One region of the Paenibacillus sp. RC73 genome, then DNA from elsewhere that is predicted to be linked to it. Evidence: riboswitches for the same ligand, from Rfam matches in the RefSeq annotation. Region 1 holds a riboswitch; each other region holds the start of a gene.
The links. Region 1 has a riboswitch for cobalamin ahead of ABH897_RS07420 (ABC transporter substrate-binding protein). Riboswitches for the same ligand answer to the same signal wherever they lie in the genome.

Region 1 (7,900 bases):
GCGTTTATTTGGCAGTGGGCAAGGCGATTGACCAGAAGGTAGAGCAGAAGCAAATCGTCAATGGGCTGCGCTCTGAGGGACTTGCGATTATGCTCGGGGGTATTTTCAATGCGTTTCCTTACACGGCATTCTCGCAAAATGTAGGTCTGATCTCATTAACACGTGTCAAGTCGCGGAACGTTATTTTTGCTGCGGGTGGTATTATGGTTGTTCTTGGTCTGTTGCCCAAACTGGCTGCCTTAACGACAGTGATTCCTAATGCTGTGCTGGGAGGGGCGATGATCGTCATGTTCGGTTCGGTTGCTGCGTCGGGCATGTCTATTTTGTCAGAAGTGGACTTGCGGAAGGAAAGCAATCTGCTGATAGCGGCATGTAGCATTGCGGTGGGCCTCGGCTCTGCCGTGCTGCCCCAAATGTTTGACCAACTGCCGAGCTTTGCCAAAATGCTGCTGCAAAACGGCATCGTATCCGGCTCGATTACGGCGATTGTCTTGAATATCGTTTTAACGAAAAAACAGGGCGAGTCAGTCGAAGGCGGGACGGTGGCGGAGGTTCCGCAGAAGGTTTGATAATTAGGATTAGATAAAGACCGCCGGAGAGAGGACGTAAGCCTCTTTTTCCGGCTTTTTGGCATAGAGTTATTGATAAAACCCTCTTCCTGTATGAAGATCGGGGTTTGAGATTCTATTAGAAGAATTTGCTAGAGTGGTAGGCGAGGTCATGGTATAATCTACCTTATGGATTTTGAATAGTGGTGGATGTTTTCAGACCACGGCGCAGCTTCCCGAAAGGGGGTGAAGCCGATGGTCAACCTTGTGTCGTGCTACGATGTGTTGCGTTGGATGGTTACGTTACTAAGCCTGGTGTTTAGTATTCGTAAACTTTATCGCTGGCTACGTCGGAAATTTCGGAACAAGCGAAAACCCACCGCGTAATTAGGTTAGGCGCCTAACGGTGGGTTTAGCTAAGCATTTAGCGCGCCGTGGTGATCCACAGCCTTTCAAGTCCTAAGAGTCTTTGCCGTTGGTAGCGGCGAAGACTCTTTTTAGTATACGGACACGGTGGTTATCTCTATACCTAATTTTATCACGTCCATTGCGTACACGCAACGCAAAGCCACAGCCTTGTTTCTCGCTGTATCATTAAAATTTAAATTATTATGCGACATTTGTTGACAAGCCTGTAACAACAAAATAAGATAGTCCTAATTCGTAATATAGAGGAATAAAGGAAGAAAACAGGTGTGAACCGGACTTTCCACCTACAGGGTTTCGCTGAAATCATGTAGATGGCTGTTGTGCGTGTTCACTTAAAAGGGAAGTTCGGTAGATTCCGACACGGACCCGCCACTGTATACAGGCATCAGCAGGGAATTGCTGTAGCTTTCGGAACAGCCACTGGAACTGTGAAGAACCGGGAAGGACTGAGAGATAAGCCTGAAGTCAGGAGACCTGCCTGTTTTAACATCACTGTCAGACCCACGGGATGCTGGGGAGGTGGTTAGGCGTGCTGCATACGGGAATGTCTGAAACCGATCCGATCCCCCTTGTTTTTAGAGGGTGAAGAGGGTGAGCTTAGGCATTTTATAATGAAAGCATTTCTGACTGCTGATTAAGCGGTCGGGGATGCTTTTTTCGCGTTAGGTATGTATGAGATTACAAGATGAGGGGAGTCAATAGAATGATAAGCAATCGTAAAAAGCGTTCATGGTTTATATGTACAGGGTTGATGCTACTGCTGGCAGTTATGGCTCTTGCGGGATGCTCGACAACTAATAAGACGGCGGATAGCCCCAGCAAGGGCGAGAACACATCCACACAACAGGCTACAGCAGATAAGAAACTGGTGATGGCGTATACGTGGAAACCGTCGGGCGTTGACCCGCACGGAGACAATAGCTGGGATGTCATGCGGTCCGGCGCAGGTGAGACACTTGTCCGTTTGAATGAAAAGCTGGAACCAGTGGCTTGGCTGGCCAAGGAATGGAAGCAGGACAGTCCCACAGTTTGGACGTTCAGCTTGCAGGATAAGGTCACTTTTCATGACGGAAAGAGTATGGACGCGGAAAGTGTGAAGGCTTCCCTGCTGCGCTCCATCGAGAAAAGCCATTTGGCAAAGGATTTGCTAGACGTAAAGTCGATTGATGTAACTGGGCCGCTGTCGTTGAAAATCACGACAAACCAGCCCAATTCAGCGCTGGTGTCCAATCTGGCTGATCCATCGACGATTGTGCTGGATGTAGCGTCTATGAAGGATGAGCAGAGCTACCCTGCGATGACAGGTGCTTTTAAAATTAAAGCGTTCAACAAGGATCAGTCATTGGTCGTAGAGCGTTATGACGAATATTGGGGCGAGAAGGCACGGCTGGCTGAAGCAACGATGAAGTTCATTACGGACGGCAATTCACGCCTGTTGGCGCTGCAATCTGGCGAAGTAGATGTAGCGACTGATATTCCGGTGGATAACGCGGAGGTATTAAAAAAGAACGATAAGCTGCAAGTGCTGTCGGCTCCCTCTTTGCGCACTCATATGATCGTGTATAACATGGAGTCGCCTGTGTTCAAGGATGCCGCGAACCGCAAAGTAGTGGACAGCCTGATACCACGTGCATCCATTGTGAGTGCGATCATGAGAGGCTATGGTACGGAGGCAAGCAGCCCATTCCCGAGCATTCTCTTCTTCGGCAAGGTGGAACGTAAAGCGCTGGACGGAACGGCGGAGCAGTTGTTGACGAAGGATGGTTGGCAAAAGGATGCCCAAGGTACATGGACCAAGCAAGGCAAGCCGTTCGAGGTTACGTTGCTGACCTTCCCTCAGCGTCCAGAGCTTTCGGTCATGGCTGAGGTGATTCAGAGCCAACTGCTGAAAGAGGGCATCCAGGTGAAGATCCGCAAGGTGGAAAATATCGACGAGGCGCTAACCAAAAACGATTGGGATTTTGCCATGTACAGTATGCTGACTGCCCATACGGGGGAGCCGCAATATTTTATGGACATGTTTTATTCCTCTAAAAGCGAGGCCAATGTAAGCCGTTATGGTTCCAAACCGCTGGAGAACCTTCTTGGCAGCTTGAAGCTGGCGAAGGATACAGCACAGCGTAATGCCGTGACATTGCAAGCGCTGGATATCATTAATACCGATTTGCCGCAGTCGTTTATTGTTCACCCTGATAATGTATTTGGGGTGAAAAAAGGGGTTGAGGGCTTTACACCGCATCCGATTGAGTATTACTACATTACGGCGCAATCCGATATTGCGGAATAACGGGCTGCGTACCCTATGATTCGTTTTATTCTGGAACGTGTGGCGCAGCTTGTCATCATTGTGTTCGTTGTATCCACGCTGACGTTTGTGCTGATGAGGCTGGCTCCCGGCGACCCTGCTACCATTCTGCTCACCGCGCATAATGTGCCTGCCTCTGAGGAGGCGTTGACGGCGCTGCGGAAGGAGCTGGGCTTGAGCGAGTCGCTTCATATTCAGTATGTAAACTGGCTGCGGGATGTGTTCACAGGGCACTGGGGCACCTCCTATGTATCCAAGGAGTCGGTGCTAACCGAGCTGTGGAACAGACTGCCTGCTACCGTGGAGCTGGCCTCGGCGGGCTTTGCCGTCATGACGTTGCTGACTCTTGGGATGGGGCTGGCTGCCTCGGTAAAATCCAGCGGTTGGCTGGATCGTCTGGGAAGGCTGTTTGCACTGCTCGGATCGTCCATCCCCTCTTTTTGGCTTGGCTTTCTGCTGATTTACCTGTTCTCCGTCCGTTTGGGCTGGCTCCCGTCCATGGGTCGGGAAGATTGGACTCATTTGGTACTGCCAGCGCTGACCCTTGGGGCAGGTTTGGGGGCTGTGCAAGCCCGTGTGCTGCGTGCCCAAATGCTGGAGCTGGGTGACCGGAATTTTGTGAAGGCGGCGAAGGCCAGAGGCTTTTCCCGCACGCATATTCTGTTTTTTGAGATATTCAAGCATGCGATTTTGCCGATCATCACGCTGTTAGGCACGAATCTGTCATTTATGCTGGCGGGCAATGTCATCGTAGAGACGATTTTTTCATGGCCGGGTTTAGGCAAGTATTTTATAGATGCGATTACGCAGCGGGATTATCCAGTGATTCAGGGGTATGTTATTTTTGCTGCATTTTTAATCGTAGGTGTTCAGTGTTTGGTAGATGTGGTCCAGGCGGCTGTAGATCCAAGGTTGCGTTTGCGTTAGGGGAGGAAGTTGAAAATGAAAAACATGCGGCTGTCCTTCAAAGGGAGCTTACTGACAGGAGGAGTGCTGCTGGGCCTGATCGTGCTGCTCGGGGTACTGGCTCCATGGGTTGCTCCTCACGATCCTCTTGATGTGGACCTTCTGAACCGTTTGGCACCACCTAGTCGGAAATATCCATTTGGTACGGATCATCTGGGTCGGGATGTACTGTCACGGCTGATTTACGGCATTCGGACAAGCGTACTGATTGCCTGTGCGATTACAGCAGCCACGCTCTGCATCAGTTTGCCGATAGGCTTGCTCATTGGCTATGTGCGCGGGCGTGTGGATCAGCTAGTCATGCGGGTGATTGACGGAGTGCTTGCTTTTCCCGATATTATTTTGACGGTGGCGATTGTGGGTATCTTGGGTCCGGGCTTTGTAAACATGACCTTAGCCATTATTGCGGTACGGTGGGCCGGGTATGTTCGGTATATTCGCACCCTTGTTCAAAAAGCCTGTCAGGAGGACTATGTCCGATACGCCCGTTTATCCGGTAATTCACATGTGCGCGTACTGAGACGTTATGTATTGCCACAAGTGCTGCCACAGCTGCTTGTGTATGCGGTTTGGGACATCGGGCGAGTGGTGCTTATGGTTGCCGGACTTTCCTTTCTGGGGCTGGGCGTACAGCCGCCTAAGCCGGAATGGGGCGTGATGCTGCATGATGCGACGTCGTATTTTCAGGTGGCGCCGCATGTCATGATTTTTCCGGGCTTGGCGATTATGCTGTTTGTGCTTGCGTGCCAGCTTCTGGGAGACCGATTCTCCGAAAAGGGGGCGGCAGAATGAAGGATGGGACAGGACAGATGAAAGGAAATATGGTAGGGCGCAAGCCAATGTTGCACGTGGAACATCTGGAGATATGCCCCATAGGCACAGGAGCGGGTACACGTATTGGCGCAGCAGCAGGTGCGTACGCAGGTGGGAAGCCGGGTGCGAATGGGAAAACAATACGGAACAGCGTCAACCAACCGCTGCTCCGGGATGTCAGCTTTTCCGTGTATCCGGGGGAAATTGTGGCTCTAACCGGGCCGAGCGGATGTGGCAAGAGTCTGACCGCGCACGCAATCTCGGGCATGCTGGAGCCGGGGATCGGCGTTACGCAGGGGCATATGTACTACAACGGGGAGGACATCGTCCCGTTCGATGAACGGCGCTGGCAAAGGCTGCGCCGCGAGGACATTGCCCTGCTCATTCAACAATCGCTGAGCGGGTTGAATCCGATCCGTACCGTCCGCGCACAGCTGACGGACACGCTTAGACTGCACGGGCGGCGCTGGATGCCGCCCGACCAGAGGGGGCTGGGCAACCTACCCCGCCCTGTACAGCATCAAGCCCCCCCACAGGGCGTGCTGCCCCGGATGTGGCAGATGCTGAGACGGATTGCACAGCTGGCTGGAGGCTGCGCTACTCAAGCGCAGGAGGATTATCTGTGCTCTTTATTGAGCAAGGTCGGGTTTGCAGACCCTGAGCATATTTTGTCCTCGTACCCTTTTGAATTAAGCGGAGGGATGTGTCAAAGGGTACTGCTGGCTGCGATGCTAAGCTCCGGTCCGCGCCTTTTTATTGCCGATGAGCCTACCACGGCGCTGGATGTTATCAACCGGGACAAGGTTCTGGCGTTATTCCAACAGTTGAGAGAGGACTTGGATCTCACCATTTTGCTGATTTCTCATGATCGTCAGGGTGTGAGTCGTGTGGCGGATCGTGTACTGGAGATGGGCCCGGAAGGAAGGATGCGCGAATGATACTGGAACTAAAGCAAGTGACCAAAGCCTATCCTGTCCGCAGACGGAGAAAAGGCTGGTTCAACAAGCAAGAAAGCGGGCAGGCCGCCGTGAAGCAGGTGAGTCTGGAGCTGCAACGGGGAGAATGCCTTGGACTGGTTGGCGAAAGCGGAAGCGGCAAAAGTACGCTGGTACAATGTATCCTAAGGCTGGAATCGTTGACCTCGGGGGAGCTTTGGCTGGATCATCAGCCCATTCACACTGGAAGGATGAAGGATATCCATCTGTACAAACGAATCCAGCTGGTCGCACAGGATTCGTCTTCCTCGCTCCATCCTCGCATGATCATACGAGATATTTTGGAGGAGCCGATCCGTAACTATTTTCCCGAACGAAAAGCGCAAGCGCTGGAGATCTGCCTGTCTTTACTGGAATCGGTGGGGCTGGACGCGGAATGTCTGGAGAAATACCCATCGCAGCTAAGCGGCGGACAAAAGCAGCGGGTATGCATCGCCCGTGCGCTGGCGGTGGAGCCGGAAATCATCTTGTTCGACGAGTCCGTCGCCAATCTCGATACGGAAACGCAGGCTTCCGTACTGGACATGCTCAAGAAAGCACAGGAGGAGCGCCAGCTATCCTATCTTTTTATCACCCATGATCTTCAATCCACCCGTCCGTTTTGTGATCGGATTGCCGTCATGTATCAGGGGGAGATTGTGGAGATATTTCAGGAGTGGGATAAAGACCTGTTACAGCATGAATACACGCGTACTCTGTTTCAAACGTTGACGGAATGAGCCATACCTCTGATATTCTACAAATTTAAAATAAATATGAGCTTTCTTTGTCGAATATGTTGACAAAATAGGATGTGATACCTATTCTAAATATGATTATGATAATCATTATCACATATATAGAAAAGGGGAAATACATTGATGTCCGTTCGACACCGCAAGACTGCCACCATTATGCTGGTGGCAATCCTCTTATTATCCGTTATTTTGGGTTGCGCGAAGCAGGAGAATACACCTGCATCTACCTCAACTGACGGAGCTGCCAATGAAAAGTCGATCACACTATCGTGGCCGCGTGACATTGGTACGATGAATCCTCACGTATACAATCCTTCCCAACTTTTTGCACAATCCATGATTTATGAGCCGTTAGTCAGCTACAAGCAAGGTGGCAAGCTGGAGCCTGCTTTGGCTGAAGCCTGGACCATTTCAAAGGACGGCAAAACATATACGTTCAAGCTGCGCAAAGGCGTGAAATTTTCAGATGGAACGCTATTTAATGCGGCTATTGTCAAAAAAAACTTTGACGCTATCATGAAAAATGAGAAAACGCACAGCTGGCTTGGTATAGTAAGCGTTCTCGACAAAACTGAAGCTGTAGATGACAGCACCTTCCGCATGACGCTCAAAGAGCCGTACTATCCGGTGCTTCAGGACTTGTCCGTCGTTCGTCCGTTCCGTTTTCTGGGTGAAGCCGGGTTCCCGGATGATGGAGATACGTCCAAAGGCATCAAGAAACCGGTAGGTACCGGACCTTGGATGCTGGATGAATACAAACAAGACGAATATGCGACCTTCAAGCGTAACCCGAATTATTGGGGAACCGCACCGAAGGTGGATAAAATTATCGTAAAGATCATTCCCGATGGCGAAACACGTGTAATGGCTTTTGAGAAAGGCGATCTGGACCTGATTTACGGAGAGGGCGTCATCAGTCTGGATGCTTTCAAGCAGCTTCGCGACACGAATAATTATGTGACCAAGCTGTCCGAGCCTGTCGGTACAAGAAGCCTGTTGCTCAACTCATCCAATCCCAAGCTGGCAGACCTTCGGGTACGTCTGGCGCTCCAGCATGGCTTTAACAAGCAGGCGATGGTGGAAGGCGTGACCTCGGGGCTGGAGGAA
Region 2 (7,900 bases), 300 kb from region 1:
CCCGCAGCCGCCCTACCAGCTCCTCCGGGTCCGCGCACGGCACGCGCAGCACGATCTGGTGATCCGGCGTGTACTCCAGCTCGCCTTCATCACCCGCTACCTCGGCGAGCAGCGCCATCTGGCGAGCGGTGAACTTCTTGTTTCCCACGCCGGGGGAAACGCCCACCTCAAACAACGCAGGCTTGCCAAAGCTGCCTGTCGCTGTTGCGGCCGTAGCCACCGCTCCGGCCACGGCTGCCGTTCCAGCGACGCTCACGGCGGGCGCTTGCCCGCTCCAGCGCGCGCTCGCTTCGCCCGGCAGCTTACCGCCCGCAGCGAGGCGGCTCAGCGCCTCCGCTGCCAGCGATGCCGGGACCGCCCCGGCTTGCGCCGCAGGCGCGGCCTGCACGGCAGCCACCGCTTGCGGGCGTGCCTGCGTGGCAACCGCCGCAGCAGCACCGCTCGCGGAAGGCGCGGTCCCGCCAGCTCCCGCAGGGGCTGGCACTGCGGGAGCTGCGCCTGCCTGCGACGCATTCAGCGGGCGTTCCTCTTGCGCGCCCAGCGACCACGGCTCCGCTTCCGTGCGAAGCCGCTGATGCGGCTTGAGCGCCTGCTCGGTCGCATCCAGCGTATACTTGCGCTGATACCCGCGCGGCGTCACGATCAGGCCGTCATACACCATTGTCGAGGAATTGCCGATAATGACGGTCGTCAGCATACCGATATCATGGTTCAGCATGTCCTCCAGCGTCGTCACTACGACTTGCTGACGGTCACGGTAAGCACTCTTGACCAACCCGACCGGAGTCTGCGGATCACGGTAGCGCAACAAAATGGACTGCGTCTCAACTATCTGGCGTGTACGCCGACCACTGCGCGGATTGTACAGTGCAATGACAAAATCTGCCGAAGCTGCCGCTTCTACACGTTTCACAATCGTTTCCCAAGGGGTCAAATGGTCACTCAGACTGATCGTGCATGCATCATGCATGACGGGCGCACCCAACAGCGAAGCACAGGACTGAATCGCCGATATTCCCGGCACGACTTCTACCTCAACCCCGTCCTCACGACGCCACCCCTTTTGCATCAGCACTTCGTACACTAACCCGGCCATGCCATATACGCCTGCGTCTCCACTGGAAATGACGGCTACCTTCTTGCCCATCTCCGCCTGTCGAACCGCCTCCTGCGCACGGCTCACTTCCTCTGTCATCCCTGTGCGCACAATCTCCTGTCCGTTCAACAACGGACGGATCAGATCCACATAGGTGTTGTAGCCGATAATGACCTCACTCTCGGCCAGCGCATCCAGCGCCCGTTTGGTGATATGTTCCATATCCCCCGGTCCGAATCCAATCACGAGCAATTTTCCTAATTGGCTCATCGTTATCCTCCTTCTTAAATCTAGGCTATGTTTTCCACACTTCTATCTATTTCACTTGTATATGGACATCCTGTAACTCAAAAAAACCCATCCTGCCCGGATGGGTTTCCTATGTACGCATCGTATCATCAGACGGACACAGCATAAGAAGACACTTCTTGTCTTCCGCCATCGTGTCGTTGCTTTCCATCTGCCTGTTCACGCTTGAAACGCTTCTGCACGTTCAGCTCCACGCAAACCTGTAAGCAACATGGAAAAAGCAGCGTGCGCCTGATTTCCTGATTTCGTACACCCATCCTCTCCGCGAAGGTTAACGGTGCATACAGATCAAGGTAGGTCTCCTGGCTCGGCATCAACAGATTTTTTCGTCTTCCCCGTTTTCTTACGAGTGACGTCTGAAAAAATCCTCTTCCTTACAGTGGCGGGACCGCTCGGGACTTGCACCCGATTCCCTGTTACCCTTCGTTCCATCGCAAAGGCACCTTGTCTGTCCGCTATTTGATTATGGGTCTTATCATAACCTTGGCTCAATCAGTTGCGCAAGCATGAAAAACGCTTTATTTCAAGTTCTCTGCCTTATTTTTTAACATATGCAACAATTCGTCCGGGTCCGCAGAGATACTCAGCAGCGTTGGGTGGTCAACTCCGGTAAATCCCTCGCGCACACTATGACGCACCATTTCCGCCAACGGGTCAAAATATCCGTTCACATTCAGCAGCCCGATGGGCTTGCGATGAATGCCGATTTGCGCCCAACACAGCACCTCGAACAGCTCCTCAAAGGTTCCCAAGCCACCCGGAAGGGCAATGAATGCGTCGGCCATTTCGCTCATCACCGCTTTGCGTTCGTGCATGCTCGCCACCTCAATAAATTCGCTAACTCCCCGGTGGATAATCTCTGCATCGAATAAGAGGGTCGGCATAATCCCGGTGACCTGACCGCCCCCTGTCAGCATCGCATTCGCGACCTCGCCCATCAGCCCCTTGCTGGAGCCTCCATAGATTAAACGGACATGATGTCTCGCCATAGCCTCTCCAAGCTTGCCTGCCTCCTGAAGATATACCGATGAATGTCCGGGTCTGGACCCGGCAAATACACAAATGGAATTCATAACGTCTCAGCTCCTATTCTGGTATCCCGCATCGAGGCTTTTTCATTATATTAAATAAATATTTTCGCTATAACAAAAACTTCTGTCGATGCATTTCCAACAAAAAAAAGATAAAGACCCTGTAGGCCCTTATCTTCATTTTACCCTTTATCGCAAGGATATGGGTTAGTTTTCAGTTCACAACTTCAAGACCGCAGCCGTGCACCGAGGCGCTATGCTCAAAATATCTTCCCAGCTCCACCATCATAGCGCCCATTCGTTCCTCCACCGGAAACACAATCCGTTCAATCCCTTCCTCCAAAATGGACTGCGCCGTCACCTTGCCTACCGACACAGCGATCACATCCTGGCGAAAAGCTTCCAGCACGTCTTCCATCTGCTTCTGGTCCCTCGCATATTGAGCCAAAAAGCGGATCTGTGGACCGCTGGTGAACGTAACAGCATCAACATTACGATTCACGATATCCGCCAGCAACGCTTGCAAATTCGCTTCCTCTGGTGGAATATGCTTATAAGGAAGCACCTGCCGGGTTACTGCCCCCTGCTCGTCCAGCCACTTCACCAGCCGTGGGGCCGGATCACCATGCAGCTGCAACAGCACTTCCTTCCCCTTCAGATCATACGGCGCAAAAGCACGCGTTAACCCGGTCAAGCTTCCATCCTCGTCTCGTACATCTGGCGTGAAGCCACGCTTTTTGAGTCCATTGACCGTCTTGTAGCCCCGCGCCGCAATATTTGAGCCTAGCAGCAGCTCCATAATCTGTTCCGCCACGCCCATATCCTCCGCCATATCGAACAGCGCGTCCAGCCCCATACCTGTCGTAAAAATGTTCCAGTCCGGCGGCCGCTTCACCCACGATACAACCGCATTGCGCAGCTCAATATCATCCAGAAAAACCGTGCCCTGGGCCGGACGCTGCACTGGCTCGCCTCCCATTTTTGCAACCAGCATTGCCATTTCGTCTGCTTTACGGGGACCGGCAAGAGCAACTCTCTTGCCTGCCATGCGTTGTGCCATCCTGTTCCCTCCCTTGTAGAAATCGAAGTCATAATCCTTTCTACCAAGTATACAATTAGAGGGCTGAAAGACAAATAAGAATTCTTTTTCCTATGAATACAGTAAACTTATAAGTTAGCTTGTTCTGTTCTGCTTGCCTGCTGGCTTTCTTGCTGGCTTTCTTGCTGGCTTGTGCTATCCTGCTTCTCTCCAGATGGCTTATGATATTCGTTATATTCTTCAGGCTTGGGTCGGAGCAGCAGCCATAGCACAAAAGGCATGAAGACAAAGAAAATAATCATCACCATCGTCCACTCCCGGCTAAAATCATAAATTTGGACGATATTAGAAAACAGCATAAAGGAACAGACATAACCCAACAAGCCTACGGGCCAAACCATCAGACTCCCCCGTGTATGGGCAAACATGCGCTTTACCGCCAAACTGGTAACGTACAGATCAACACCAATCTTTGTAAGCAGGGTTGGTACAGTCAGTGCAGCCACAAACAAGTCGAACCGATCCAGAAAGTCGGTTAACTGCAACTGACGCGCCAGTTCATACGATGGATAAAACAGCCGCGACAAGATAGGAACTCCAATAACCAGCTCCTCCAGCAGCACCATGATGATCATAAAAGCGGTTCCGGTCAAATGTCCTAGCCACGCGCTCCGGGGACCATAGCTTTTTCCCGAAATCACAAAAGGCAGCAGCATAATATCTGCCATATATCCGAGCATACGCCAGCTACCTTTGATAACTCCATTTACATCCGGGTGCAAAATCGGTCTCAGTGCCGAAAAATCCATATTACGCCCGAAAACAAGCGGCATCGTCAGCATCGTCAGAACCGACAACGGTACAAAAATCTCCGCCATATTCACAATCGTGCTTATACCGCCCTTAGCCATGAACGTTAAGGTCAGCAGCATAATAAGGGATATGACGACAATCGGAGTCAGCGGCAAAAGTACAATTCCCACCAGATCGGTAATAATTCTCAGATCTCGTGCAAAAATGATCAGGAATAAAATAATATAAAGCACAAGCAGCATACGCCCTAGCACGGGGTGAGAGCTGACTATGGCCTGTAGCAGATCCTGATCCGGAAAACGCCGCTTAAGCTTCAACATCGCCCAGATCGGTAAGCATATTACGATGGCAGCAATCGCACAGGTCCAATAGGCATGCTGATGCGCGTAATCTGCTGCCTGCGTCGGAGCATGCACAATGGTAATACTGACCTCCATCAACATACCAAGCAGCACGATTTGTCTGGTTGTGAATTGCTTCATACAGGTACATCCTCCTTTTGGCCGCAGGCATCCATTACATGCGTTGCAATGCAGCCGACGTATGTATATCAATGAACCGGATCATTTCCAAGTCTTGCTTCATTCTACTTCCCCCGTTCTTCTCCCATACGCTTGGGTCGTAGCACAGGCATAGCACTATGGCTGCAACCACGCAGGTCCAATAGGCATGTCGTTCTACGAACGCTGCCGCCTGTGAAGGAGCATGTAACAGGGTTATATTGGTCTCAAGCAACACACTGAGCAGTATGATTTGCCTGGTTGTGGACTGTTCCATGCACGAGATCCTCCTTTTTCCCCACAGGCATCTTGCTCTCTTTACAACACAGGAGGGATCCACATGTCAATGAAACGGCTTAGCCATGTGGCCACATATACGGAACTCTTTGTCGAGGTTCCGTAGATCCAGATACCAATGCTAATGACATACAATACGCGTGAGACCCAGCGATTGACTGCAGGTGCAGATTTCAGACTTTTGCGGTCAATCAGATACATGAACAGCGTAGCCAGCACCAAAGGCAACAAAAATACTTTATTCATTTTGGATGTCCTCCTTTTTGATCCCGAATGGTTTGGTGACCGCACCGATATTCTCAATATGCACGATCGGATTTATGGTGACCTCCACCTTGGGATACAATTGCTCCCATCGAGGTTTAATCCGTTTCCATTCATCTGGACGACTCATAATGATAGCCCGGCCAAAGCCAAGTATGTCTGAATGATATTTTTGCTGAATAACCCGGACAGCCTCACCCAGCTCTTTCTTGATCTCTTCGGCAACCTGCTGCTCCAGCCACTTCAAATTTTCCCCATTGGATATATCGAAAGTAGTCTCATCCTCTCTTACATTCCCGTTGCAGTTCAGACGAATGGTCATTCGAATATCATCCCCCTGAATATGAGGCTTGATATGGACGTTATTTTCGATGAGATGAACGGATATATAACCAGCACCTTTAGGAGGGGGGATGAATATCTCCGTATCCTTAGCCTGCTCCATACCCAATAGCAGAAACCGGCTTAGATGGTTATCTATAATCCCCGTTACCCTGTCTTTGCGAAATACAGCCAGCCCATCCACCTGAATATTCGTCTTCTTGTCCTTTATGTTGGCGGGACCATTTTTTACGAGAGACATCACTGGCACAGCCGGGTCAATACCATCCATCAGGATTGAATTCATCAGCAATTTAATGGAGCGAGGTTTTTTCATATATGAGTAATTAAGCTCACGCACCATCTCTGCTGGATATTGCTCAATCGGGGCATCCGCCTGAAGCACTTCCAGCGTCGAGCCCTTCGTTATGACGACCAGCGAAGACAGACGGTTCTGCGGAATACGCGCCAGCACATCCATCATTTTGCTGATCCCCTCACGTGCCAGTGCCTCGCCGAATAATAGCACCCGCCGATGGGAATAATTCAGCGTTCGTGAAACCCCTCGCTGTTCCTCAGTGCTTGCTCCCCGGAAGCTTGGACCTATCTTGGACTCCAGATAATAGGATTTCGTTCCACTAGTACCTCCACCGCCTCCTGTGCTTCCCGAAGATCCGAGTTGTCCGGGAAGAGCAATTTGCATCGTTACACGGTATTGATCCCCTTCCTTATCCAACCCGGTCCCCATTACAAAGGCTACATCGTTCACTTCACGGCGATCCCAGCATCCACCCAAAAGAACAGAACAAAGCAGCAAACAGCTGAGCACAGCCGCTTTACGTACTTTCCCTGCATCAGACTCTTTGGGCTTCTTCATTACCATCCCTCCTCGGTTGTGGGCGATCCATTCATGTTTCCCTTCGCTCGTTTGTTGTTACCTTTTCCAATCCAGGAAGGACGTTTGGTCATTTTCCACCATGGCGCACGAACGACGATATCCTTTTGGTCCATGTGATTGTATGGGCTATACCCGCTCATGTAAGGCACACCAAACGACGTTAGCTTGGTTAAATGTGTAGCGAGCAGTGTGGTCGCGATAATGATTCCAAACAGCCCGAACACACCTGCCATCAGCATAATCGGGAACCGTAACATGCGGACCGTAATAGCAAAGTTAAAACGCGGAATAGTAAACGACGCAATACCTGTGAGCGACACGATAATAACCACCGGTGCCGACACAATTCCCGCCTGTACAGAGGCTTGACCGATAACAAGTGCACCGAGGATACTGACAGCCTGGCCGACCGTTTTGGGGAGACGAATCCCCGCTTCCCGTAATGCCTCAAAGGAAATCTCCATAATCAATGCTTCCACCAAGGCGGGGAAAGGGATAGATTCACGCGCCGCCGCAATGCTCAGGATGAGCGTCGTCGGCAGCATATCATGATGATAGGTCGTGACCGCTACATATAATGCAGGTAAAAAGAGGGCTAATATGAGAAAAAGAAACCGAATCCAGCGCACCATGTTACTGATGAAAAAACGCTCGTAATAGTCTTCGCTCGCTTGCATCATCTGCCACATCGTGACTGGCCCAATCAGGGCAAAGGGCGTACCGTCCACAAAAATGGCAAAACGTCCTTCCAGCAATTGCGCGGTAACCGTATCCGGACGTTCCGTGTATTCCATTTCCGGAAACGGTGAAAACGGGTGATCCTCAATCAGTTCCTCAATGTATCCTGTCTCCAGCACACCATCTATTTCGATATCGCTAAGCCTTTTTTTTACATCCTCCACCAGCTTCGGATCTATGATGCCCTCAATATAGGTAAGTACAACACCTGTTTGGGTTTCTGTTCCCATGGTCATGCTGTGCATCTTGAGCTTGGGGGTCTTCAGCTTGAATCGCAGCAAAGCGGTATTTACACGAAGGGTCTCGGTAAATCCTTCACGCGGCCCACGAATAACCGCCTCGGTCTGAGGCTCCTCCACGCCACGGCGGACGCCTCCCTTAGCACTGAAGATATACGCACGAGACTTACCGTCTACGAACAAGGCGGCATTGCCGTCCAGTATCGCCGCCGAGACCATTTTCCATTGATCCATCGTTTTGGTCTGGGACATGGAAATCCGAGTTTCATCCAGCGGATCTAATGTTCCGTTTACCTCGGGGTCGTTAAGCATCATGCCCAAAATGAAAGGTCGCAGGATATGATCCTGCAAATCC
Region 3 (7,900 bases), 270 kb from region 1:
CTGCAGCGGCCTGTGCGCGATCAGATATATCCGCGACAGCGCTAACCACCTTCACGCCGTATGTACTCCCCAGTGAATCTTGCAGCTTTTGCAGGTCAGGTAGTGTGCGTGAGATTAATCCCAGGTTGACGCCTTCCTTGGCCAAGGCCTCGGCAATGGCTTTACCAATGCCTTTGGTGGCGCCTGTAATAATGGCTATTTTATTTTTAAGTTCCATCCAGTCTCCTCCTTATGGCTACATACAAGTTGTGCATTTAAGCACATGGTTATATTATACTGATTTAATTTCCCTGAACCAAACTTCCACTCCAGGTCGCTTATTTCGCTTAGTTGCGACCTGGAGTAGAAGACCGCTGACAATGGTCATGATGGCCTATTTGGAAATATGAATATCGCCTGAAGTCGTTTTGACCTTTATAACGTTCACACTGCCGGGAACGGATTCGGGAGTATCTATACTTCCTGAGTCGGAGCGGACATTATAAATACCTTTAAAATCAGGGGCCTGCTTAATCCTCACATCACCGGAGTCTGAATCGACTTTCAGGTTGGCTGTGGTACGTTGTGTGATATTCGTAATACCGGAGGTCAGGGAAACTTGACCATTGCCGCTATAATCGTTAATTTTGGCATCCCCTGAAGTGAGTTGCAATTCCATATTTGCTGTAACCTGACTAGCCGTAAAACTGCCGGATGTTAACTTGGCGACCAAGCGGGTACTTTGGAGGTTTGAAATCTCGGCATTGCCAGAAGTGGCTGTGATGTTTGTGTTTTGAATGGAGGCATCCTGGAGGTTTACGCTTCCTGAATGTACATCTGCCTGTAGCCCTTTTAGGGTTTCACCAGCGGGCATTTCTACCGTGATCGTTTGTTTCAAATCAGGAGAGATAGAGAAGAATGCCAAGGAAAGGGCTGGCTCAGATTGAATGGAAAGCTTACCGTTCTCAATACGGGCATTATGAATCTGGTCGGCTACTTTTGTCTGAACTTCTCCACTCATGCGTATCGTGCCCTGCTCGCCGGAACCGGGAGTAAAGACAATAGAGACATCATCGGAGCTATTCACTTTAAGTTCCTGTAGCTGTCCACGTGTGAACGTCCATTTTTTATCAATAGCTGTTATTTCCTGCATCGCTTGTTGGTTCCATGGAGCACCGTAGGCTACCATCCCGGCCACACCGATGATGATACATAGACCCGCTGCAATAAACCATTTTTTATTCATGTTACTCGTTAGCTCCCCTCAGGGTAGTCTGATTCCATTTCCAGTATCGAACCGTACCTATGACCAGAAGGTTCAAAAGGTAGCGTACTCCAGACAGCAGCAATAGGCCAATCCCGGTCAACATGATGGAAAAAAAGAATTTAGCGGGATAAAAGTTGCCGTTCAGCGCATAATCTGCGATAGCAAGAAGGGGGGCCACTATCAAGCTGACCGCTGCTGCGGCCAACGAAACCCATACTGCCCACAAAGACGCTAAGACAGGAATGGAGATTAACAAATTGAGAAACAACAGCCCTAAGAAAGTAAATAGATTGCGTGCGAAGCTTCCCTGGCGAAGTGGAGGAGGGGATGTATTCCAGGTTGCATTGGGATCATCCAGCGCTTCGCGAGCGATATCCTCCGGGTTGCCCAATTCGCTGGCAATTTCGGCCTCACTTTTTCCATTCACCAACCCATAGTCAAAATGCTGACTTAAATCACCAAGCAGTTCATTACGTTCCTCTGCGGGGAGAGGGGAGAGACGTTGCTCCACCTCTGTAAGAAACTGTTTTCTATTCATCGGGATTTCCTTCCTTCAGTAGGCTTGCGACATGATGGACAAATTCATTCCATTCCCGTGTAAGTATTCTCGTGTAATTGCTGCCTGCATCGGTCAGCCGATAATATTTACGGGGGGGTCCCTCGGTCGATTCCTGTAAATAAGTTGTACAGTATCCCTCTGATACCAGACGGCGAAGCAGCGGATATAAAGCTCCTTCGGCTACTTCGATATGACGGGAGACGGCCTGAGCCAGTTCGTAGCCGTAACGGTCCCTGCGCCCAATTAAAACAAGAACGCACAGTTCCAGCACCCCTTTTTTGAATTGGATGTTCACATTCATGAGCGGTGCTCCCTTCCTGGATGTTATCATTGCTTCATGGGTGTCGTTTGGAGTATGGGGGAGAAATGTGTGCTTGAACATAAGAGATTTCAGGTACTAATCATAAATCAGTAGTCAGGTATAATTTAACATCATGTACTGTTTAATGCAAGGTACTAAAATTTTAAAAATAAATCTGCGGGCTCATTTTAGGAGTTTTCTTTCGCTTTTAGAGTCAATGAGATAGCGAATGCTGCTGAAAAAAGTAGTTCTATTTAGAAAAACGCCGAATCTTGGGGGAATTTGCGGAAAAGGAACTGCTTTAATTTCATTCTTAAGGATGTTAAATTGTAAAATCAGCATGTTGCATCATTCGATTCCCAACGCTCGAAAGTACAATAGATAGACGAACTAAACCGTTCCGATCTATATATTGCTGATTTGAAATCGCTCTTGGGATTGTTGCAAAATGCTCAAATAAAAGGGTCCATAGAGATAAAGATCATTTCTTATGAAAAGGATGGGGTAAAGGATGAATTGGGAACGCTGGTATATGGAGCTGGATCAGGATGATGAGACTTGGGAAGTATCAGAGGAAGTCGTGCTTCGGGGCACGGTACAACTCCATTTTTACGGACAGGACTCGGAGGTAGAGATAGAGTTTATTGTGTCCGCCGATTCCGAGGAAGAAGCACAGGCCGTAAGAGAGCCTAAGCAGGAGCAAAAAAAGACATGGGAGCAATATATGGCACATGGGTCAGACATTCATCCTCGTGTGCTGGAAGCGATACACCATTACTATGCAGATGTAGTGGAAAAGTACCGGAGCGCTTATACCTCATGGGGAGAAGACCCGGATGAATATGCGCCTTATGTGGAACGCTCGGAACAACTGCTGAAACGGTTACAGCTGGTGTCTATATTGATTCCAGACTCAGCGGAAGAGGATGAGCTGTATTTGAATTTTAGCTGTTCCTGGGATAGAGAGCATGGCTTGGGTGTACATATGAAGCAGGGAACACCCGAGCATATTCAAGGGGCATACACATTATATGATTTGGAATAGAATCCCCTTCCGGCGTTTAGGAAAAAAGAGGGCCGGGAAGGGGAGGGTTATAGAAATTAGCTGGATACAGCCAACGAATCTCTGGCTGCTTGAGCAGCCAGCACCATTTGCTGTAATGCGGCGACGGATTCATCCTTGGTGCGGGTTTTCAGGCCACAGTCTGGATTGACCCAAAATAAATCAGAAGGCAGTACGCGCAGGGCACGCTGTATCATACTCAGCATTTCTGACACATCGGGAATGCGCGGGCTATGGATATCATATACGCCCAGACCGATGCCTTTGTCATACACCTGATCCTCAAAGCTGACAATCAGTTCTCCGTGGCTACGCGAGGTTTCAATAGAAATGACGTCGGCATCCATATCGGAGATGGATTGGATCATATCCTGAAATTCGGAATAGCACATATGCGTATGGATTTGGGTGGCGGGTTCAACGGTTGCTGTTGTAACAAGGAAGGCTTGAACCGCCCACGCCAGATAGGCTTGCTGCTGTTCTTTTTTCAGTGGAAGCCCTTCACGGATCGCGGGTTCATCGACCTGAATCATGCCAATCCCCGCTTTTTCCAGTGCTTCTACCTCTGCACGCAGGGCCAGTGCTAACTGTAAAGCAACCTGACTGCGAGGAATATCATTACGTTCGAAGGACCAGTTCAAAATCGTTACCGGACCTGTCAGCATTCCTTTGACTGGCTTGGAGGTCAACGATTGGGCGAAGGCCGTTTCTTCCACGGTCATGGGTTGATCGAACGACACGTCTCCGTATATAATCGGTGGTTTAACACACCGGGAGCCGTAGGACTGCACCCACCCGTTTTGTGTAAAGGCAAAGCCTTTCAGCTTTTCGCCAAAAAATTCAACCATGTCTGTCCGCTCAAATTCCCCGTGTACGAGCACATCAATGCCAATGTCCTCCTGGATATCAATCCATTCCTTGATTTGCTGCTGAATGAACGTCCGATACTGCTCGGCAGACCATTCCCCTTTGCGATAGTGCAGACGGGCTTTGCGAACCTCTGCGGTTTGCGGGAAGCTGCCAATCGTCGTCGTAGGCAGTGGAGGCAGATTCAGCTTGTCCTGCTGGATCACACGACGCTCAGCGAAGGGAACGCTGCGTGACTGCGGCTCTTTCGCCAGTAGATCCGCCATATCGGTAGCGGTCTGTACTCGTGCCGCCGAGCTGTTGAAGCGGGCTACCGCGTCCGCACTCTGCTCAAGCTTGGCAATTGCCGAGGGTTCGCGTTTGCCAAGCGCAGCGGTCAAAGCTGCGATTTCTTCCAGCTTTTCATCGGCAAAGGCCAGCGCTTGCACCAGCTCTCGGTCCAGCTTGTGCTCTGCTTCCAGACTGACTGGCACATGCAGCAGACTGCATGATGGCTGCACGATGAGCTGTGCAGCGGTGGTTTGCTCTGCCAGTTGTCCAAGCAGCGCAGCTACGGTGTTCAGATCGGAGCGCCATATATTGCGCCCGTCAATAACACCAGCGGCCAGCGTTTTCCCTGCGGGGAAGCCATGTCGTAGCACATGTTCCAGGTTTTCGCCATCATCGTGCACAAAATCAAGACCTATTCCCTGTACCGGGAGCGTGGACAGGCGCTCATAATGATCCAGACTGCCAAAGTAGGTTTGCAGCACGATATTTAAGGATGGAGCAGCTTGGGCCAGAGCCTCATAGGCCTCCTGAATAATGTCCAAATCCTCTGTCGGGAATGAGGTGGTCAAGACAGGCTCATCTACCTGCACCCACTGAACGCCTTCCGCAGCCAGCTCAGACAGGACGCGGGCGTACAGTGGCAGGAAGCTTCGTATGATCGCGGCCAAATCCTTACGGTCATAGCCTTTGGACAGAGCAACGAACGAATAAGGACCGATAATGACGGGTTTACCTTCAATTCCTAGTTCCTGTTTCGCTTCACGATAAGCCTGCAACGGCTTATTCTCGGTGAACACCGGAGTTGCATTTGCCAATTCCGGTACGATGTAGTGGTAATTGGTATTCAGCCATTTGGTCATTTCACTGGCGGTGGCACCCTTTTGTCCACGGGCTATCCCGAAATAGACGGACAGAGGAACAGGCCCATCGGGACGGTAGTTGAACCGTTCCGGCACCAGACCGAACATCACGGATGTATCAAGCATGTGATCGTAATAGGAAAAGTCTCCGACCGGAATTCGATCGATTCCCTTGTCGCGCTGCTTGCTCAGATGCTCCAATCGCAATCGTTTCATCTCGGTATGCAATTCGCTTTCATCCATGCTGCCGTTCCAGAAGCGTTCCAGTGCTTTCTTCCATTCCCGGTTTCCTCCGATACGCGGATATCCCAGGTTACTGCTGATCAAGCCGGACAACTCAGGCAATTCGGTAAATGACATGTACTTTTCCTCCCAGGCTGGTAGCCAGTTTATTTTTGCGTACAAAAAAAGACATTCCTCCCCGGGGTTAAAAATGAGTAGGGAAAGAATGCCTCCGTTATTTAAAAAATGAAAATTCGGCGACTGCTCTTAACACCTCCCTATCTCCCGTAGGTACTTGCGATGTTGTTGAAATAGGCAGGTCTCCTGACTTACGGATCATGACTTTCAGCGCTCCTTCCCGGTCTGTGGACCAGTGGGTGTATCAACAGCTGAAAATTCCCCGTTTACAGTGGCGGGACCGCGCCGGACTTGCACCAGCTTCCCTTTTAAGCCTGTACTGAATAGAACAGACACCTATCTCCAAGCTATGCGATTATGGTATGACGAATAATTATGCACTCGTATACTTGTTCACCATCATAAGTGAAACTTGCAGGATACGCAATATAAACTCTGTTTAAATCTAAAATGAACTACATGCAAAAAAAGACAAGCCCTCTCCATAAGGAAAGGATTTGTCTTAGGGTGTAGTATCTCATGCGAGTATAACATCGCCTTAGGCTAATGTAACTATAGATCCTGCCTGAATGCTGGCCTTCACATCCACCAGTCGTTGATTGCGGCTGCCCCGGAAGGGAAGGGTCAGATCCTTTTGCTGTTCTACAAAAGGACCGTCCACAATCACATCGCACAGCAGCGCCAGCTCCCGGCGGGCCTGATCCGTAAGCAGCTCCTCATAGTCAAAGCCCGTATAGGCCCACACGGTTCGGTCAGGGCAGGCAGCGCGGAAGTCGCGCACAAACTGCGTGCATTCCGATGCCGAGAAAAAAGGGTCTCCGCCGCAAAGGGTTAACCCGTCCAGCAGTGGATTATCTGCGATGTCACGGATGACTTCCTGCTGTCGCTCCAGTGTGAACGGTTCACCTGCGCGGAAGCTCCATGACGAGGGATTGAAGCAGCCGGGGCAGGCATGGCGGCAACCGCTAATGAATACGACGGTACGCAGGCCATGCCCTTCGTTCAGAGATTCCGGAATGTAGCCGCACAAATTCACCGATGCTTCACCCGGTCACGCACCTCAGCCTGCTTCGCGGCGTTGAAGCGAACGGTATAATCACCTGTCAGATATCCGGTTACCCGGCGCAAGCGCTGAAAATGCGTATGTTCTTCATCAGCACCGCATTCGGGACAGCTTGTCCCGATAATGCCCTCGTAGCCGCATTCCGTGCAGCGGTCTACCGGATGATTGATGGAGAAGTACCCAATGTTCTGATGGAGCGCGTATTGTACAATTTTAAGAAACGCCTCCGGGTTATTCCGCGCATTACCATCCAACTCGATGTACGAAATCGCACCAGCGTTGCACAGATTATGAAATGGGGCTTCGAGGCTGATTTTACGGGCAGCCGGGAGCGTGTAATACACAGGAATGTGGAAAGAGTTCGTGTAGTATTCTCGATCATTTACCTCGGGAATAATTCCAAAATCACGCTGATCCAGCAACGTGAACTTGCCGGATAGACCCTCGGCAGGCGTAGCGAATAGTGTAATGTTAAGATCATGCAATTCACTCATACGGTCGCAGTAGACACGCATAGAAGCTATGATTCGCTGTGCTTCACGGTATACAGCGTCATCCTCTCCGTGGTGCTTGCCATACAGTGCCTTCATGCATTCGGCTAACCCGATAAACCCGACCGACAGCGTACCGTGCTTCAGTACGTTGCCCACTTTTTCATCCGGCTCCAGCTTTTCTCCGCCTTCCCATACCCCTTCGCGCATCATAAAGTCTGAGGCTTTTGCCGGCTGGCTGGTCTGTATATGGTAGCGATGGATCAGTCCGTCCACGGCAATGCGCATAACCTCTTCCAATCTGGTATCAAAGCCATCCCGGTCAGGTATCTTGCGCTTGCCTGTGCAAATACCGTACTCAATGCCAAGACGCACCAGATTAATCGTATTGAATGAGAGATTACCCTTGCCGCTTTGACGGTTTCTGCCGAAACGGTCAGCAAAGGTGCGGGTACGGCAGCCCATCGTCGCAATAATGGTATCCGGATCATCTGCGCGGTAATAGGGCAGGTTGAAGGTAGCATCCACATTGACAAAATTGGGATACATACGTTTGCTGGAGCATTCTACTGCCCGCATGAATAAGTCATAGTTGATATCGCCTTCGGCCTGATTAATTCCTTTTTTGCATTGGAAAATATGCTGTGGGAAAATAGGGGTTTCCCCGCTGCCCAGGCCACGAATAGTGGCCTCCAGCAATGATTGCGTAACAAGCCGCCCTTCAGCAGAAGTACACATACCGTAATTCAGTGATGTGAACGGAATTTGCCCGCCTGCCCGACTGCTCATGGTATTCAGGTTATGAATAAGGGATTCAGCG

Region 2: another riboswitch for cobalamin. It lies ahead of ABH897_RS08780 (hypothetical protein); the one in region 1 lies ahead of ABH897_RS07420 (ABC transporter substrate-binding protein).
Region 3: another riboswitch for cobalamin. It lies ahead of metE (5-methyltetrahydropteroyltriglutamate--homocysteine S-methyltransferase); the one in region 1 lies ahead of ABH897_RS07420 (ABC transporter substrate-binding protein).

Annotation. Positions count from the first base shown of each region.
Region 1 is NZ_JBIYCV010000003.1:110,499-118,398, forward strand. Features, by position in the region: gene ABH897_RS07415 (nucleobase:cation symporter-2 family protein) at 1-569, shown strand, start outside; cobalamin riboswitch at 1,276-1,473, shown strand; gene ABH897_RS07420 (ABC transporter substrate-binding protein) at 1,681-3,264, shown strand; gene nikB (nickel ABC transporter permease) at 3,280-4,209, shown strand; gene nikC (nickel transporter permease) at 4,225-5,040, shown strand; gene ABH897_RS07435 (ATP-binding cassette domain-containing protein) at 5,037-5,999, shown strand; gene ABH897_RS07440 (ABC transporter ATP-binding protein) at 5,996-6,775, shown strand; gene nikA (nickel ABC transporter substrate-binding protein) at 6,917-7,900, shown strand, end outside.
Region 2 is NZ_JBIYCV010000003.1:413,949-421,848, reverse strand. Features, by position in the region: gene cobJ (precorrin-3B C(17)-methyltransferase) at 1-1,366, opposite strand, end outside; gene ABH897_RS08780 (hypothetical protein) at 1,495-1,719, opposite strand; cobalamin riboswitch at 1,681-1,866, opposite strand; gene ABH897_RS08775 (LOG family protein) at 1,924-2,478, opposite strand; gene ABH897_RS08770 (uroporphyrinogen-III synthase) at 2,651-3,496, opposite strand; gene ABH897_RS08765 (GerAB/ArcD/ProY family transporter) at 3,604-4,770, opposite strand; gene ABH897_RS08760 (hypothetical protein) at 4,805-5,065, opposite strand; gene ABH897_RS08755 (hypothetical protein) at 5,107-5,331, opposite strand; gene ABH897_RS08750 (Ger(x)C family spore germination protein) at 5,324-6,553, opposite strand; gene ABH897_RS08745 (spore germination protein) at 6,547-7,900, opposite strand, start outside.
Region 3 is NZ_JBIYCV010000003.1:384,849-392,748, forward strand. Features, by position in the region: gene ABH897_RS08610 (3-ketoacyl-ACP reductase) at 1-217, opposite strand, end outside; gene ABH897_RS08615 (DUF4097 family beta strand repeat-containing protein) at 374-1,225, opposite strand; gene ABH897_RS08620 (DUF1700 domain-containing protein) at 1,227-1,784, opposite strand; gene ABH897_RS08625 (PadR family transcriptional regulator) at 1,777-2,106, opposite strand; gene ABH897_RS08630 (DUF6985 domain-containing protein) at 2,618-3,151, shown strand; gene metE (5-methyltetrahydropteroyltriglutamate--homocysteine S-methyltransferase) at 3,208-5,526, opposite strand; cobalamin riboswitch at 5,686-5,881, opposite strand; gene nrdG (anaerobic ribonucleoside-triphosphate reductase activating protein) at 6,065-6,562, opposite strand; gene ABH897_RS08645 (anaerobic ribonucleoside triphosphate reductase) at 6,559-7,900, opposite strand, start outside.